2 regions of the Candidatus Dorea massiliensis AP6 genome follow, and region 2 is predicted to be linked to the other one. Evidence: riboswitches for the same ligand, from Rfam matches in the RefSeq annotation. Region 2 holds a riboswitch; the other holds the start of a gene.
What was found. Region 2 has a riboswitch for tetrahydrofolate ahead of folE (GTP cyclohydrolase I FolE). Riboswitches for the same ligand answer to the same signal wherever they lie in the genome.

Region 1: linked by a shared signal. The riboswitch ahead of ACESZP_RS15805 (folate family ECF transporter S component) and the one ahead of folE (GTP cyclohydrolase I FolE) in region 2 are both predicted to bind tetrahydrofolate.

Annotation. Positions count from the first base shown of each region.
Region 1 is NZ_CAXTKW010000017.1:46,654-55,914, reverse strand. It holds gene srtB (class B sortase) at 1-669, shown strand, start outside; gene ACESZP_RS15810 (Spy0128 family protein) at 676-1,335, shown strand; gene ACESZP_RS15805 (folate family ECF transporter S component) at 1,419-2,012, opposite strand; THF riboswitch at 2,103-2,210, opposite strand; gene ACESZP_RS15800 (putative manganese transporter) at 2,456-3,292, shown strand; gene ACESZP_RS15795 (CPBP family intramembrane glutamic endopeptidase) at 3,424-4,245, shown strand; gene ACESZP_RS15790 (hypothetical protein) at 4,334-4,675, shown strand; gene ACESZP_RS15785 (DUF5692 family protein) at 4,739-5,776, shown strand; gene ACESZP_RS15780 (SdpI family protein) at 5,863-6,507, opposite strand; gene ACESZP_RS15775 (autorepressor SdpR family transcription factor) at 6,511-6,777, opposite strand; gene trxA (thioredoxin) at 7,047-7,358, shown strand; gene ACESZP_RS15765 (NAD(P)/FAD-dependent oxidoreductase) at 7,360-8,235, shown strand; gene yfcE (phosphodiesterase) at 8,250-8,798, shown strand; gene ACESZP_RS15755 (metalloregulator ArsR/SmtB family transcription factor) at 8,919-9,203, opposite strand.
Region 2 is NZ_CAXTKW010000015.1:14,397-23,657, forward strand. It holds gene ACESZP_RS14795 (hypothetical protein) at 107-1,261, opposite strand; gene ACESZP_RS14800 (RNA polymerase sigma factor) at 1,251-1,790, opposite strand; tRNA gene ACESZP_RS14805 (tRNA-Ser) at 1,996-2,084, shown strand; gene folK (2-amino-4-hydroxy-6-hydroxymethyldihydropteridine diphosphokinase) at 2,208-3,020, opposite strand; gene folP (dihydropteroate synthase) at 3,021-3,836, opposite strand; gene ACESZP_RS14820 (HD domain-containing protein) at 3,915-4,391, opposite strand; gene folE (GTP cyclohydrolase I FolE) at 4,400-4,957, opposite strand; THF riboswitch at 5,044-5,140, opposite strand; gene ACESZP_RS14830 (L-lactate dehydrogenase) at 5,375-6,337, opposite strand; tRNA gene ACESZP_RS14835 (tRNA-Gly) at 6,549-6,619, opposite strand; tRNA gene ACESZP_RS14840 (tRNA-Phe) at 6,695-6,767, opposite strand; gene ACESZP_RS14845 (IS1634 family transposase) at 7,030-8,784, shown strand; gene ACESZP_RS14850 (sigma 54-interacting transcriptional regulator) at 9,148-9,261, opposite strand, start outside.

The sequences.
Region 1 (9,261 bases), on a different contig from region 2:
CTGGCCTACGGTACGTATTCCCTCTGGGATACGTACCGGGTAAGCCAAAATGCTTTTGTATCCGCCGAACTTCTGGATTATAAGCCGGTAGGAGATGGAGAAAGCGCAGGCTTTGCGGAGCTTCAGGAACTGAATCCCGACGTGCGCGCCTGGATCACCATACCGGATACGCATATCGACTATCCGGTGCTGCAGGGAGAAAACGATATGATCTATGTCAATCAGGACGTCTACGGCGAATTTTCTCTGTCTGGCGCAATATTCCTGGCCAGCGCGGACAGTCCCGATTTCTCCGACAGCTACAGCCTGCTCTACGGTCACCATATGGAAAATGGCGCCATGTTCGGCGATGTGGCGAAATTTACAGAAACAGCGTATTTTACAGAGCATCCGGACGGCGTCCTGTATCTGCCGGATAAGGAATTGACTATCCATATTTTTGCGTGTGTGGAGACGGACGCCTATGATGAACAAATCTATCACAGCGGAAAAGACGTGGATGCTTCAGGGCTTCTGTCTCATATCAAAAAAAAGGCGGTACAGTATCGGGAAGCAGTTCGGGGTGAGAAGCTTATCGGGCTTTCCACCTGCGCAGATGATGTGGGAACCAATGGACGCGTGGTAGTATTCGGCTGGCTGGAAGAAACGTCAGCCGGAAGGGAGGTGTAAACACCTGTGAAAAATAAGAAAAAAAAGGTCTGGAAATGGGCGCCGCTTTTCGTTTTTATTCTTAGCCTGTGGCTGCCGGTGAAGACAGAGGCGGCAGAAAAAAGCTGTACGCTCACCATACCGGTGCAGGTCGAAGTGAGTGGTGAAAATATCCCGGGCGGTAAAGATTATAAAGTAACCCTGGAAGCGGTGACAAAGAACGCGCCGCTGCCCATAGAGACCGTGAAGACCCGCACCGGCGCGGGCACGATTACCTTCGGCCCTGTCACCTATGGAGAGGTCGGAACGTATCAGTACCGCATTTCCCAGGATACGGACAGCGCCGAACGCTTCAACTATGACCGGACGGCTTATCTGGTGGACGTACAGGTGATCCGCCGGGGCGATGGAACCCTGACGGCAGAAGTGGTGGCAAAGCGGGAAGGAAAGCAGGAAAAATCCGACGCGATTCGCTTTGATAACCGGTATGATGCGCCGAAAAATCAAAGCTCCGGAGGCTCCGGTGGACACCGGAGTGCAGTCAGAGCCGTCCGGACCGGCGACACACAGCATCCGCTGATGTGGCTGTTGACAGCCGGGGCTGCGGCAATGGCGATAGCACTGATTATCAGAAAAAGTATCGCGAAGAAACGCATTTACAGACAGCGCATGTCGGTTTACCGATAGGCGAAAGGAAAGCAAAAAAAGAACCGCAGCCGGAACCCGATTTTCCGGCTGCGGTTCTTTTGGTTATAAAATCAGCGCTCCATTTAAGATCTGGACACGCTTGCGGGAGTCAGAACACTGGAAATAATCTTGCTGAAGGCCTTCATGAAAATGAAGAGCAGTACCGTATTGATCCCAAGGGAAACGATACATTTTACAAGACGGATGGTGAAGAGATACTTCCATTCCATGCCGTACATAAAATGCAGCCACAGGGTATTCAGCGTGCAGGCCTCCACAAATTCAAAGAAGGCAGCCGCGAAAACACGAACCGGGGTTACCCTGGAGCGATACAGAATCAGGCCGAACGCAAAACCGAGAATCGCGTAGCTTATGGTAAAGCCCGGGAAAAAGGGACCGGTCTGCGGAGCAGCGAAAAAGCTGACCACATCGCCTGCGATACCTGCCGTCATACCCATCACCGGACCGCCGTAGGCAGCTGCAGCAGCCAGCGCCAGGAAAGCAAAGCGGAATTCCAGATACGGGGTAAGCTTCAGATTAAAAAAGGAAAGAGCTACGTACGCGGCCACGAAAAGACCGCACAGACAGATACTCTGTACCTTCCGGAGATTGTTAAACTGTTCACGAAAGGAAAGGGCATCCTTGGAAAAAAAACTGCATAAAAAATACACCTCCATACTTGTGTGTGAGAAACAGGTTACAAAATAAATAATATCGAGACTGCTTATGAAGCCCGATTCCTCCACACATGAGATGTACTCATCTGTAGCAACGGGTGCGGATAATATATCGTAAGACCGAGTCAAAGCTCTCCTTTTCGTTTCGCGGCGACTCCCCAGCCTGCGAACACTTGACGCATAAAATCCTACTTCGCTATTATTTATTTTTCGTTCAGATTGTATCCGAACAGGTACATTATAACATAGATTTTCCAAAAAGCAAGAAAGATTATCAAAAATTTAACGAAACTTTGAAAAAGCCTCCTTGCATAATCCTTCAGAACATGGTATCCTAAAAACCAATGTCGATTTTGGCATATCGCAAATCATTCCTGTGACAAAAATTTCTTATCGTAAAGCGAGGGCTTAGATAAGACGTTTCGATAGAAAGAGGTGTAAAAATGATACTGGATGCAATCCTGGACGCGCTTCTGGATACCGCGAAGACCGTGCCGTTTCTGTTGGCCGCCTTTCTGCTTCTGGAGACGCTGGAGCATTATTCCAATAACTTTATGAATCGTGCCCTGGGAAAAATGGGCAAGGCAGGCCCTCTGGTGGGAGCCATCTTTGGCTGCGTTCCCCAGTGCGGTTTCTCCGTAGCAGCGGCGAACCTGTATTCCGGCGGCGTTATCACTCTGGGAACCCTGATGGCCGTATTCCTGTCCACCTCCGACGAGGCCATCCTGATACTGTTCAGCCATCCGGGCAGCGGCCGGGTCATCGGACAGCTTCTTCTGGGCAAAATGCTGATCGGCATTGTGGCCGGATACCTGTTGGACTTTTTGCTTCGTAAGAAAAAGGAGCACAAGCACATCGAAGATATGTGCCGCGGCTGTGGCTGCAGCGACGACAGCGGCATCGTAAAACCGGCTGTGCGTCATACCATTCAGCTGACCATCTATGTCTTCGTTTTCACCGCCATCCTGAACATCGTACTGGGATGGGTGGGTATGGACGCCCTGACCACCTTCCTGGGCAAAGACACCTGGTTCCAGCCCTTCCTGACCGCGCTTCTGGGACTCATCCCCAACTGCGCTTCCTCAATTCTCATCACTGAGCTCTACCTGGCCGGGGGCCTGAGCCTTGCGTCCGCCATGGGCGGTTTATGCGCCGGAGCAGGCGTCGGCCTGGCAGTCTTATTCCGGGAAAATCATCCGGCGAAGGAAAATGCAGCCATCGTAGGTCTCCTGTACCTGCTGTCCGCCGGAGCGGGCCTGTTGCTGGAATTTATTTTATAGTAGAAATCAAGACAAAGGGATTCTGTAAAAAGCAGGATCCTTTTTATATAAAGCTTCTGAAGGTAGCCAGACCGGAACAGATATGATAAGATAGAAAAAAGGGACAAAAGAAAAGATAAACGGAGGTGCCTATGAAAAAAGCAGGAGGATATTTAAAAAGCATATTGCCGCTGGTGGCTATGCTGGGAATACAATTTGCGGCTTCTACGGTTCAGATGATAAGGTTCATGGTGCAATATGGCGTGGAAGAGGGAACACAGATATACATGAACGATACCATGACGGTATTGCTGATCTCTGACGTACTGCTGCTTGGTGTAGCAGGCCTCTGGTATTATATCAGTGTGGTACGGTGGCGGGAGAAATACGGGATCCGGGAAATGTCACTGTTTCAAAAAAAAGATCTGGTAAGCCTGCTTCTGATGGCGGTGGGCGCGCAGTTTCTGATAGGGATTCTGATGAGCGGCTGGGAGGTGCTGGATCCGAAATCCATGCAGGAGTACACGGAGCTGATAGAAGACGCGGGTCTTGGAGAAAGTGGAATTTCCGCGATCCTGGCGACGGTCATCATTGGCCCGATTGCGGAGGAGTTGATCTTCCGCGGCCTGACGGTCGAATATCTGAAGCGGGCGGGAGCCTCCTTCTGGGTGATCAATATCCTGCAGGCTCTGTTTTTTGGCATTGCCCATCTCAACCTGGTACAGGGAAGCTATGCCTTTCTGATAGGCCTTCTGGCCGGATATCTGGTGCTGCGCTATCGTTCCATCTGGGCTGGGATTGCCTTCCATATGCTGTTTAACGGGTATTATCTTTTGGAACCGCTGGTAGCCGGAGCCTTGGGCTTTTTGCCTGAGGTGCTGCAGGCGATCTGCTTCGTGGTATTCGGCCTGCTTCTGGTGGCGCTGCCCCTGCGGAGACTGATACGGAAAACAGAAGAACAGGACATGGAATAAAACCGAAATGGGATTTGAGAGATGACTTTTTCACCAAGCATCTCTCATTTTTTTGTCTATGTTTCCGGATTGACCGGTAGCCTGGGCTATGATACAAAAGCTGGAACGGCTGTTCTGCGCGATTCCCACCAAGTATTACAATATCGGCCTCAGTCGGCTCTTTGAGGTGGCCCGGAAGTATCCAAAGCAGTACAGATACCTGATGGAGGCGGTGAATCAGGGCTGGATCCTTGCGGAGCAGTATCTGGAGCGGGGCGTACGGGAAGGTAAGATCCGAAAGGATATCTCCGTTCCGGTGGTAATGGGGATGATCCGGGGAACGGTAACCTGTTTTACGGAGAGCGATATTCTCTATAAAAACGGGCTGACCTACGAGCAGGGAAAAGAAGAGATGGTTCAGATCATCATGAAGGGGATAAGAGCAGCGTGAAAGACGCTTCCCGCAGTTACCTGTTGTGAGGATTGCAGAAATAAGAAAAAGGAGAGTGAGACAATGTTTTTTCAGATTTATGGAGAAACCGCAGGCTGGCAGCTGTTAGGCTGGCTGCTGGTCTTTGCCGGACTGGTATTGATGAACGAGGTGGCAAGACGGACCAAATGGGGCGGAATCGCGTGTTTCCTGGCTCTTCCCGCAGTGCTGACGGTGTATTTTATCGCGATCTACATCGGAGCGGCGGCGGGCGCAGAATGGGCGTTGCAGAATGACACCTACGTACATATGAACAGCTGGTTCCATTACGCCAAGCTGTACGCGGCGACGGCGGGCTGTATCGGATTTATGGTACTGAAATACAATTGGGGAAAACTGGGAAAATCACACTGGTTTAAAGCCTTCCCCTTTGTGATTGTGGCAATCAACATTCTGATCGCGGTGGCCTCTGATTTTGAATCCGCTATCCGGGCCGGATCTCTGGCAGGCGGCTGGTGGCTGTCCTCAGAGGGCGTATGGCTGTATGGCGGCTGGTGGAATGTGCTGAATGGCCTGGCGGGTCTATTCAATATCGTATGTATGACCGGCTGGTGGGGCATTTACTCCTCTAAAAATAAGCAGGATATGCTGTGGCCGGATATGATCTGGGTATACATTCTGGCATATGACATCTGGAATTTCCAGTATACCTATCTGAATCTGCCGACCCATTCCTGGTACTGCGGTCTGGCACTGCTTTTGGCACCCACCTTTGCGGCGGCTCTCTGGAATAAGGGCGGCTGGATCCAGAACCGTGCCAATACCCTGGCTCTGTGGTGTATGTTCGCACAGGTATTTCCGCTGTTCCAGGACGCCAGCCGTTTCACTACGGTGACCTCCGTCTACGGCGAGGGCGGCATAGCCGCGGCAATGGGAAGCACTATGCCGGTTACCGCGAATCCTACGGCGCAGGGACTGATTTCTGTGATTGCGTTTGCAGTCAACGTATTTAGCTTCGCTTATATCCTGAAGCAGGCGAAGGTACAGAAGAAGAATCCGTGGAAGGAAGAGATTTTCGTGGATACGAAGGATTATCAGGAGGCAATGGCCAGAACCAGATAAGGCTTTGGAACAGTTACAGGGGCGTGCTCGGGACGGAAAAATTCCGCTCCGGGCACGCCCCTTATTGAAGATATTGAAGAAACGGATTATGAGCCGGATTGCTTCCGGTATACCAGCCAGGAATATACGTAGAGCCAGAGGGTGCCTGCAAGAATAAAGCCAAAGGCCAGCACGGTCATAAGCCTGGAGGGGAAGACACCGGACAGGATCAGGAGAATTCCCATGATACAGAAGAGAACGCCGCCCATGGCGTGGGTTTTCTTCCAGACATATTCATTTTCCAGGGTCCAGGGCGTCTTGATTCCCATGGTGTAATTGGTGCGAAGCTGCGGCATATAGTTGCCGATGGCCAGAAAGAGAATTCCCACGGCCACGGGAACCACCTGCTCGATCCGCACCGGAAGGCCGAAAATGACAGCGTCGGTAGCCCAGGTAAGGCAGATCAGAAACAGGGTCATAGTGTAAATAAAAATATCAAAGGCCTTCTTATGGAGCGTGTAGCTTTTCTTCCTTGGATCGATATAGGGCAGCAGCTTCATGAAAAAGAACAGGATACAGGGCAGCGCCGCAAGGAACAGGGTCACGTATTTGTTGGAATAGCCGTTGACCGTCCCGTCAAAGCCCCAGTGGGTGGGGACGATGTCCGGCATTCCCGGCAGCAGGCAGGCGTGGGCCAGCAGAGAGACTATGGAAAGTCCGATAAAAAAACAATCCTTTTTCGTTAATTTCATTTCTTAGTTTCCTCCTTTGGAAAAATCAAAAAACCATTTCATAAGTTCCTGGAAAACAGTCATATTCAGGCTGTAGACGATATTCTGGCCTCTGCGCTCGTCCAGCACCAGTCCCGAGGACTTCAGGACATTCAGGTGATGGCTGACGGAAGGCTTGGAGATATCGAAGCAGCCGGCGATTTCCCCGGCAGTCAGATCTCCCTCGGTCAGCAGCTCCAGAATCCGCCGCCGGGTGGGATCCGACAAAGCCTTAAAAGCATCATTTAACATAGTGACTCCTTTCCTGATATTCAGAAACCGATATTTAGATAGTTAGATGAATATCTAAATATCTAAACACAAAATAGCACACAGGAATAGAAAAGTCAAGAAAATTTATAGATGATAAATTTTACATAAAGGCGGCAGAAGCTGGACACATTGAGAACAGGAAAATGTAGATTTTTCATTCTGGATGTGGTAGAGTAAAGCAGTAAGAAAAATAAAACGCGCCGGGCCGGGAGAACCCGGCAGCGGGCTCATATAAGGAGGTTATCATTATGGCAGTGATAGAGATTACAGAAGCAAACTTTGAGACAGAGGTATTGAAGTCTGACGTTCCCGTACTGGTGGATTTCTGGGCTGTATGGTGCGGACCCTGTCAGATGCAGGGGCCTATTATCGACGAGCTGGCGGAAGAGGTACAGGGCGTTAAATTCGGCAAGCTGAATGTGGATGAGAACATGGGACTGGCGCAGAAGTTCCGCGTTATGAGCATTCCGACCCTGATGCTGTTCAAGGATGGACAGGCCGCAGCCACGGTCGTAGGTCTGCAGTCCAAAGAAGCTGTAAAGAAGCTGCTGGGAGTCTGAGATGGCATACGACGTAATCATAGTAGGCAACGGACCGGCCGGGTTGTCGGCGGCCCTTTACACCAGCCGGGCGAATCTAAAGACCCTGGTCATCGGCAAGGACAACGGCGCCCTGACCAAGGCGGATAAAATCGAAAATTATTTCGGCATGGCAGAGCCCATATCCGGCTGCGAGCTGGTGGAGAATACCAAGAGACAGGCGAAAACGTTGGGAGCAGAGCTTACAGAGGACGAGATTTTCCATATCAGCTGGAATGGAAGCTTTCGGCTGGAAGGCCGGAGGGAAACCTATGAAGCGAAGGCCGTGCTGCTGGCTACCGGAACCGCGAGAAAGACCGCGAATATCCCGGGATTTTCGAAGCTGGAGGGCCGTGGCGTCAGTTACTGTGCGGTCTGCGACGCATTCTTTTATCGTGGCCGGAAGGTGGGCGTCCTGGGAAATGAGGACTATGCCATCCATGAACTTGGTCAGCTTCTGCCTGTAGTCGGCGAAGCTGTGATCCTGACTAACGGAAAAGCGCTCACTACAGCAGCTCCGGAGGGCGTGGCTGTGATAGAGAAAAAGCTGATTTCCGTAAATGGGGAAGAACAGCTGGAAAGCGTAAGCTTCGATGACGGTGAGACCCTTGCCCTGGACGGCTTATTTGTGGCGCTGGGAAGCGCCGGAGCCGCCGAGCTGGCCCGGAAAATCGGAGCCATGACAGAAGGACGGAACATCAAAGTGGATGAAGAAATGGCCACCAACGTACCGGGACTTTACGCAGCCGGAGACTGCACCGGAGGTCTTTTGCAGATTTCCAAGGCAGTAGGCGAGGGCGCAAAGGCTGCCATGAGCATGATCCGTTTTGTGCGGCAGCAAAAAAATAATTCAAACTGAAGGAGAAACAAAAAATGAAACTGATGATAGCGTCAGATATTCACGGTTCCGCGTATTACTGTGAAAAGCTTCTGAAAGCCTACGATGAGGAGAAAGCAGATAAGCTGCTGCTGTTGGGCGACATCCTGTACCACGGTCCCCGCAATGACCTGCCGAAGGATTACGCGCCCAAGCAGGTGATTGCCATGCTGAATCCCAGAAAGCAGGATCTGCTGTGTGTGCGCGGCAACTGCGATACGGAAGTGGATCAGATGGTGCTGGAATTTCCGATACTGGCGGACTACTGCATTCTGTATCTGAATGAGCGGATGATTTTCGCCACCCATGGCCATGTGTTCAACGAGAAGAACCTGCCGCAGCTTAAAAAGGGTGACATTCTGCTCCACGGACACACCCATGTGCCTGTATGTAAGGAGACGGAGGACTATATTTACCTGAATCCCGGATCCGTATCCATCCCGAAGGAGAACAGCTGGCATGGCTATATGATTCTGGAGGATGGCACATTTGTCTGGAAGGATCTGGAAGGAAACGTACAGAAGGAATTCTGCCCGCAATTATAACGGATAGCTGTCTGTATGGCAGGGCAATTCATGGAAAATAGTGTATGAAAAAGAAAAGCTTCCGAATCCATGCGGTAAAAACCGTTTGGAATCCGGAAGCTTTTTTGACAACATCCTCTCTTATTCTTCGATATGCTCGAGACCCTGGCAGAGAATATTGACCACATGATCGTCGGCCAGAGAGTAGTAGATGGTTTTGCCGTCCCGACGGAACTTTACCAGGCGGCTCTGCTTTAAGACCCGCAGTTGGTGGGAGATAGAACTCTGGGACATTTCAAGCCCCGCGGCAATATCATTGACACATTGTTCCCCGTCACGGAGTACAAATAAAATTTTGATCCGTGTGGAATCCGCGAATACCTTAAAAAATTCAGAAAGATAATAAACCTCGTCATCGGCGGGCATCAGTTCGCTGCTCAAAATGCGATCCCTCCTTTTTCAAATGATTGAGAAAGCTATATTG
Region 2 (9,261 bases):
TGAGAAAACGGGTTCAAACCCAGCGTTGCCGGCTTGTACCCGTTTTCTTTTTTTACTGTTAGAACTCAGTATATACGATATGGTTTCTTATGACTTTTAAAGGACGCTATCTGGGAACATATCTCAGACAGGTAATCGTTCCGTCCGGATTCAGCGTATAGGTCTCCACCCAGGCATCGTCCATGGCGGCCGCATGTTTTTCCATGATGGCACTCATTCCGACGCCGTCCGGGAAATATTCTTTCATAATTGCAGCAGCCATATCCGCGTCAGCCGATGTTTCTCCGGATTCCTCAAAGATAAATTCCTCTGCTGTAACGGTTTTTCTGGAGTCTTCCACCGGTTTGGCTTTTTCATTTATATTTTCCGTCGTAAGGCTGTTGAGCCACCGGTCGCCCTCCGATAATATCCAAAGATATCCTCCGTTCGGTTCCGAATCATTGATGTCGGCAATAATTCCGGAAGCTTTTACAGAATCTGCTTTTGCAGTGTTTACCGGCAAGTCAAACAGGGCATTTACCCCCTGATAGGTCTCGCTCCTGAGTATTTCACCGGTATCCGTATCATAAATGTATGCCTGATTATTATACATATCGCCATCGGACACTCCCACATAAATGCCGCAGTCCGCAAAGTATTCCACATTGTCAGTCTCCACCAGCCGGTACTGAATCCCGTCTGAGACAATGCAGGTGACACCGCCGCTTAAGGTATAGGCATTATATTTTTCCGGGTTGAGGCCATGAATATAGGGGGATACAAAAAATTGTGTGCGCTCGAAGTCGTCGCTCTGCACATCCGGCATGGGCTTTCCGTCTGCGTAGGCGATAGCTACCGCAATATAGGTCCTGTCTCCATCCACATTGCCCTGATCATCCTTGGATAAATGTTCGGAGATTTCGTTGCCGGAGACCACACCCAGAAGTGTGATATCATAATCACTGCAGTGCTGTGTCTCATATTCTGAAAGCCAATTGCTCTGCTCAAAATGCGAAGCCAGCTGCTCGTCCGCATTGGCCATTGCCACGTCCCTGGCAGAGAGATAGTGCCAGGCAGCAAAGACAGTAACAGATGAGGCTATGAGAAGTGCTGCCACAGCCACTGCTGCCGGAAGGTGCCTCCGATTTTTTATCGTTCTTCTTGGAACAGTTTTATGAGTTACAGATGAACTTCTTATCTTTCTCTTCATTTTCAAATCGTCCTCCTTAATTTCAGGAATAAGGGCCTGCTTTAAAAGCTGCTCCAGTCTCTCATCGTTCATAACCGAGTGCCTCCAATCTGGCTTTTAATAAATTTTTCGCCTTTCTGAGCCTTGTTTTTACCGTCCCCTCCGGAATGTGCAGAATTTCCGCTATTTCGGAGATCCGCATATCGGCAGAATAAAACAGGTAAACGGGCAGCTTATATTTCTCAGGCAAAGCGGCAACAACACCTCGTACCGTCTCCAGTTCATTTTGCTGCAAAAGCTCCTGCTCCGGGGAAATGACACTGGCCTGAGCCGGACACTGCCAGCCGGTATCTTCCAGCGCCTCCACACTTTCCATAGGAAGTATGTGGTTTCTGGCGGCGTATTTTCTTCTGCTGTTTTTCCAGAGAAACAAGGCTGTGGATAAGGCATAACTTTTCGTGTGCGGGCCAAGCAGTAATGTCTGCTTTTTTTCAGTCAGCTTCAGCATGGTATCCTGATACAGATCGTCTCCTGCCTCGCTTCCGCCGGCAGTCATCCGGCAAAAGCGCAGAATATCACAGCCATATGTAAGGATAAACTGCTCGATTTCATGATCATTCATAAATGGTTATCCTTTTACCTTTCTTCTTTAAGTCGACTTATAAGAATTTTATCTTACACTTATAGAATGTAGTGAAGCACCAAAATGGTTTTCTTTTATATAAATCAGATCCTCTGTACCATAACACAGGCAGGCGATTTTGAAATCCCGCTCTTGAAATGCATCGGAAAATATATTATACTATTAGTCGCTGGTTCTCAGCAATGGAGGAGTACCCAAGTGGCTGAAGGGTCTGGCTTCGAACACCAGTAGGTCGGTAGCACCGGCGCGAGGGTTCAAATCCCTCCTCCTCCGTTTCTTTATAGCAAAAAGCAAGACAGGACGTATCCTGAATTTCCATGATACAGTTCTGTCTTGCTTTTTATTTTTTACTGTTTTTCCGTAATCTCGTCTATGTAAAAACCGCCGCCGCTTTTCTTATTTTAATCTATCCAGCAGCTCCTGCACCGTCTGGTTGTATACCGGATGCCGCACCCAGGGTGCGATCTGTGCCAACGGAATCAGCACGAAATCCCGCTTGTGCATCTCGATATGGGGAATATGAAGCTCCTCATCGTCAAGAATCAGGTCGTCGTACAGAAGGATGTCCAGATCCAGCGTCCGGGGACCCCAGTGGATCACGCGGACCCGGTTGGCCTCCTGCTCCAGCTCATGGAGCCGGTCGAGGAGCTCGTGGGGCGGCAGAATGGTTCGGATCTTCATGACGCTGTTCAGGAATTCGTCCTGATCGGTGTAGCCGTAGGGCTCGGTGGCCAGGTAATCGGCCACTGTCTCTACGATACAGCCTTTCGTGAGCTGCAGTCCAAGCACGCTCATGTCCAGATAAGCTTTTTTGTCGCCCATGTTAGATCCCATAGCGATGTAGGCGGTGTGCCAGCCCCGCTCGATGGAGACAGACACGGTCTCCAGGGGCAGTCCCACCGGAGCCCAAGGCTTTTTAATCTCCAGCTCCACCTTTTCCAAATGGGGGATGTTCAGAAGCATAGCCTCTGCTAACTGCTCCACCACCGTTTCCAATAGCTTCCAGGTGTGCTCCCGAACAAATTTTGTGATAAACTGGCTGACCTCGCCGTAATGAATGGAGGCAGTCAAGTCGTCCGTCTTCCCCGCCTGGCGGGTGGATGTATAGAGGGTCGCGGAAATGACAAATTTCTGTCCCAGCTTATTTTCCTCCGGAAACACGCCGTGATTGGCAAATATTTCCAGGTTTTTGATCTGTATTTTATCCATTTAGTTCTCTCCTGCTCTCAGAATCGCCTCAGTCATCCGGATCGTGCGCTGATTTTCTTTGATGTCGTGAACCCGGACAAAGGCGTACTTTTTCATCACAGCCATCACGGTCGTCACCAGGGTTCCCTCTACTCTCTGATCCGCCGGCAGATCCAGGGTCAGACCGATAACGGATTTACGGGATGTGCCAAGCAGCATGGGATATCCCAGCTCATGGAACCGCTCCATATGTAAAATGGTTTCCAGATTCTGCTCGTAATTTTTTCCAAAGCCTACGCCCGGATCAAGGATAATCTTATCGTCAGCGATACCCGCCTCCTTCGCCAGCTTTACGCACTCTGCGGTTTCCCGCAGCATATCCGGGTAGAAATCCTGGTACTCGGTGTTGTTCTTATTGTGCATCAGACAGCAGGCCACTCCGGTGCGGGCGATGAGTCCGGCCATCTCCGGGTCGTATTTCAGGCCCCAGATATCGTTGACCAGATCGGCGCCTGCCTCGATGGCTGCGGCTGCCACCTTTGCCTTGTAGGTATCGATGGACACGGGGACATCGAAGCGGGCTTTCATTGCTTCGATGACCGGAGCTACCCGTTGGATTTCCTCGTCCTCGGTAATCTGCTGGTGTCCGGGACGGGTGGATTCGCCGCCGATATCCAGAATGGCGGTGCCTTCGCGGATCATATCCTCCGCATGGGCCAGCGCTGCGTCCATGTGGTTCCATTTGCCGCCGTCAGAGAAGGAATCCGGGGTTACATTCAGAATTCCCATGATATAGGTTTTATTTTTTACGTTGAATTCTTTGCTTCCGATTTTCATAAATTTTCACTGTAGCTGTTCTGCGCCCTCCGCAATAAATACTTCCGGCTTTATGAAACAATTACTCTCCTTTCCGGTCTATAATCGAATTTCTAAATTTTTCTTCTCCTCCGGCCAGTTGCAGTCTGCCTGGGCCGGACATAGAAAACAGTTCCGCGACAGCTTGTCCGCCCGGTAGAACAATCCCGGCAGGTCGGCCTTGTCGCTTTTGGTCCGGTGGCTTCCGATGAGCTTCAGCACTTCAGCGCTCTCGCCTTCCGAAAAACCACAGTCCTGCAAAATGGGCCCGGCCAACATGATGCCTGCTTCGTCGTGGGGCGTCCCATTTTCATACTGGAGATATCTGCCCATATCGTGCAGGAGCCCTGCTGCGTAGATAACTTCCCGATCGGCGGCCACCCCATTTTCTAGGGCAAGCAGATACGTCAGGCGGGCCACAGCAAGAAAATGCTCCGGCGTATGGCGGCAAAATTCCCGCTCTGCCTCGTAGGCCGTCAGCTTTCCCAGGGCATTCTGATAGACCGGGTGGTTCCAGATTCGGTTTACGCGCTCCATGCCGCCCATTACTGGCGCACCATATTCAGGAAACGATTCTGAAGTTCAAAATTGTTCTCAAAGCAGCCGGTGGTCACCATGGTGACCGTCTTGCTGCCGGGCTTTTTGATGCCGCGCATGGTCATACACATGTGCTCAGCCTCCAGCATAACGATAACACCCTGGGGATCTAGGCTTTCCTCCAGCGCGTCCGCGATCTGGGACGTGAGCTTTTCCTGAATCTGGGGTCTTCTGGCAAATACATCTACGGTACGGGCCAGCTTGCTTAAGCCTACTACCTTACCGTTCGGTATATACCCGATATGCGCTTTTCCGTAAAAGGGGAGTAAATGATGTTCGCACACGGAATAGAAGGTGATATCCTTCTCTACTACGATGTCGTTCCGCTCGACTGTGAATTGTTTTTTCAGATGCACCGACGCATCCTCGTACAGGCCGCCGTAGATCTCAGCGCACATACGCGCAATCCGATCCGGTGTCTCCAATAAACCTTCTCTTGTTACGTCCTCGCCGATTCCCTCCAGCATAAGCTGGACTCCGGCCTTGATTTTCTCATAATCCATCATAAAAACAGCACCTCCAGGCTGTGACAGAACATATGACGAAAATATCCCTTCACAATATGAGACGCTGTTTATGAATCTTATATTGCTGCAACGGGTGCGGTCTCCATACCGTAAGACGAACTTTTCGTTTCGGCGGCAACTCCCCATCCGCTGAACACTTGACGCATGAAAACCTATTTTGCATATTATTCTATTGTTGTAAATTGTTACCAAAGGGCATTATATCATATACCGTCAGGTCTGTATATAGATTTATACATTGTATACAGGAATTTACCAAATTTTTACCCAGATTACCTATTTAAAATATGACTACGTAACTCCTGAGAAATTCTTAGTAGTACATAAATTTATAGCAATCAAACTGTTACATAAAATTACCGCCAGTCCTCTTTATGACTGGCGGTACCTAATGACTCATGCTTCTGTATACACGCTCTCGATAGCCGTCCGCAAATGCTCATAGCATTTCTGCAGATCGCTCTTTCCCTGTTCATCCAGCGGCAGCTCCAGTACCCGATCGATGCCGTTCTTGGAAATGACACAGGGCAGGCTCATGGCTGCTCCGGTGAGGCCGTACTGGCCCGACAGCACCGTGGAGACGGGCACCACGGATTTCTCGTTGCGGACGATGCTGCCGATCAGACGGCAGGCGCTTAAGGCCACGCCGGAGCTGGTGTAGCCCTTCAGCTCCACGATGTCCAGACCGATGACCTTGGTGTCGTGGAGCAGCTTTTCTTTGTCGAGTTTTTCCTTTAATTCAAACTGTTTCTCAAATTCTGAAAATGGCACGCCCACGATATTCACGGTATTCCAGGGGATAAAGGAGGTGGAGCCGTGCTCGCCCAGCACGAAACCGGTCACATTCTTGGCGTCCACGCCGCAGAGGTCGCCCAGCATCTTATTGAAGCGTGCGGTGTCAAGCAAAGTGCCGGTGCCGAAGATCTTATTGGCCGGGTAGTTGAATTTCTTCTGGGCAATGTAGGTCAGGATGTCCAGCGGATTGGACACCACGATGATGATGGCCTCCCGGGTATAGCGGGTGATCTGCTCCATAATATCGTTCATGACGTTAACATTTTTCTCAAGCAGCACCATACGGTCACGGGAATTACCCGGCTGGATGCTGGGACCTGCAGTCACCACGATGATCTGGGCGTCCGCGCACTCCTCGTAGCCGCCCACATGGATATTCGCATTGGCGCTGTAGGCGAACGCCGTGGTGTGGCTGGCGTCCAGCACCTCGCCCAGGGCCTTTTTCTGGTTGCGGTTCACCACCACGATCTCATCCAGGATATTCATCCGCAGAACCGAATTCAAAATCGCGCTTCCCACCTTACCGGCGCCGATGATTACCATTTTTCCATATGAAATTGCCATAGCTGCGTCCTCCTTCTACTCACAAATTGCCGACTTTCAGCCCGGCAACTGCTTTGTCGCATCTTTCTTTATTTTATAGCCTTTTGTTTGTAGCCTTTCAATTACGATTAGTTTACTGCAATGTGAGGGTACCGTCAATCCATGTTTTTTTAATAAAAAAGAGACCCGGAAGGCTCCGAGTCTCTCTATTCTAATTTTGGGCATAAAAATAAGCGGGTGATGGGAATCGAACCCACGTATCCAGCTTGGAAGGCTGGTGTTCTACCATTGAACTACACCCGCAAACGCTATGAAAATATTTACATAGAAACACCATGGTCACTAAGTTCGAGAATAGCTCACCAAGTGCTCAATGCATGCCCAGAACCGGAATCGAACCAGTGACACGAGGATTTTCAGTCCTCTGCTCTACCAACTGAGCTATCTGGGCAAATTGCTTTCACATAACTTTCATGTGTCACAACAGTGATATTCTACATGATAGAATTATGTTTGTCAAGCAATTTTTTACTTTAAATGGCATTTTTAGAGCGGTTTGTTATATTCGCGGGTCTTTGACACTTGTTTTTTTATTCATCTTTAAAAAACCCTTTGTTTAAGCCATTTGTGGCTTATTTTTTTGTCAAATTTTACGATTTTATCTGCACTTGTCTGTAATTGTGTGTTATAATAAGGAGAAGGAGGAATGCATTATGTACGTAAACATTACCGGTAGTAAAAACAATAAAGATGTTTATATTTACCAATCTTTCAGGAAGGCAAACGGCAAACCCTCTTCCCGTATCTATAAGAAACTGGGGAAATATAATGAACTTTTACAAAAGTTCTCCGGCAATGAAGAAAAAATGATGGAGTGGGCAAGAGCTGAAGCTGCAAAGGAAACCACTCTCTACAACCAGCAAAAAGAACAGATATCGGTTACGTTCTCTCAAGTAGCCCGTATCCCTTTGGAGGAGGAACGCTTATTTAATGTCGGATATCTTTTTTTGCAGCAGCTGTGCTCTGAACTGCGTTTTGACAACATCTGCAGAAACATTCGCAACCGTCATAGGTTCACGTATGACATTCATGCAATCCTCACCGATCTGATCTATGCACGAATACTTGCCCCTTCCAGCAAGATGAGCAGTTATTCATTCTGTCATTCTCTTTTGGAGCCACCTAAGTATTCATTGCAGAATGTTTACCGCGCTCTTTCTGTTATGGCAGAAGAGTCAGATTACATTCAGGAAGAACTTTATCGGAATTCTAACTTTGTGCATCACCGTAACACAAAAATCTTGTATTACGACTGTACGAATTATTATTTCGAGATTGAGGAAGAAAGCGGAGATAAAAAGTATGGTAAAAACAAAGAACACCGGCCCAATCCCATCGTCACTATGGGGCTTTTTATGGATGCCGACGGTATTCCTCTTGCTTTTGATATCTTCCCCGGCAATCAGAATGAACAACTCACACTGAAGCCATTAGAAACAAAGGTAATAAAGGATTTCGATTGCAGCGAATTCATCTTCTGCTCTGATGCCGGTTTGGGCAGTGTAAAGAATCGTTTTCTTAACAGCTTTGGCAACCGTTCTTATGTGATCACGTACTCCCTGAAGAAAATGAAACAGGAAGATCGTGAGATTGCTCTGAACCCTACTCAATTCAGGCTCCCCGGTTCCAACAAGATGATCGATCTCAGGACACTGGATGAAACAGACCCTGAAGTATTTCATACCATCTATTACAAGGAAGTCCCTCTTGTGACCGGAAGTATGAATGAGACGATCATCGTAACATATTCACCGAAATACAAGGCCTATCAGCAGAAGATTCGGGGACGCCAGGTAGAGCGCGCAATGAAGATGATACAGGGACCCGGAAAATGCAGACGTGGGAAGAACCAGAACGATCCGGCACGATTCATCCATAAAACTTCTGTCACACCCGATGGCGAGATTGCCGATCAAGCGTTGTATGCCCTGGATGAAGAACGCATCCGGGAAGAAGCCATGTATGACGGGTTCTATGCTGTCGTAACCAACCTGGAAGATGATCCTTCTGAGATCATCAAAATCAACAAACGACGCTGGGAGATTGAAGAGAATTTTCGGATCATGAAATCAGATTTTGAAGCCAGACCTGTTTATGTGCAGAGAGATGATCGTATCAAAGCACATTTTCTAACCTGCTACATCAGCCTTTTAGTATATAGATTACTGGAGAAGAAGCTTGGAGAGGAATTTACCTGCAATCAGATCCTGGAAACTCTACGTGAAATGAATATGACACTGTTGAGCAAGGATAACGGGTATATACCGGCTTATAAACGGACAAAACTGACAGATGCTCTTCACAATACATTTAAATTTAGAACAGACTTCGAATTCATAACCAAAAGTTCCATGCGGAGCATTATATCAAACACAAAAAAGGCAGCTCACTCCAAAGAAAAAATATAGTACATATCGATGCAAACGCCGAAACAGCCATAAAGCCTGCATTTTTAGGCTTTATGGCTGTTTATTCTTCTTCAAAGTGTCAAAGACGGGATTTTATGAAAAAGAAAGCAATTTCTCCTTGAAATTTTTATGTTTTGACTAATTTTGCCTTCAAATCCACGCAAAATCGACTGTTTTTTGTGTAATTTTACCACAAAAAACAGACTTTACCTATTCAGCTTCTCTGCCTATCAATCTTGAAGGGTTAAACTATATGAGAGAACCATGTCCAAATCTCCTTCCGCACTGATAAGTTTAAAATACATCAGTTTGAACGTTTACATAAACTTTGAGATACTCCTGAAATAAGGGCTGTCAACAAACCTATTCTTCATTATGACTTATGTATTCATACAAAAATACAATTTCTCCATCAGGCAATTGAATTTTATAATGCTGCTGAATTTCACGAAAAGCACTGTTTACATAAGACACAAA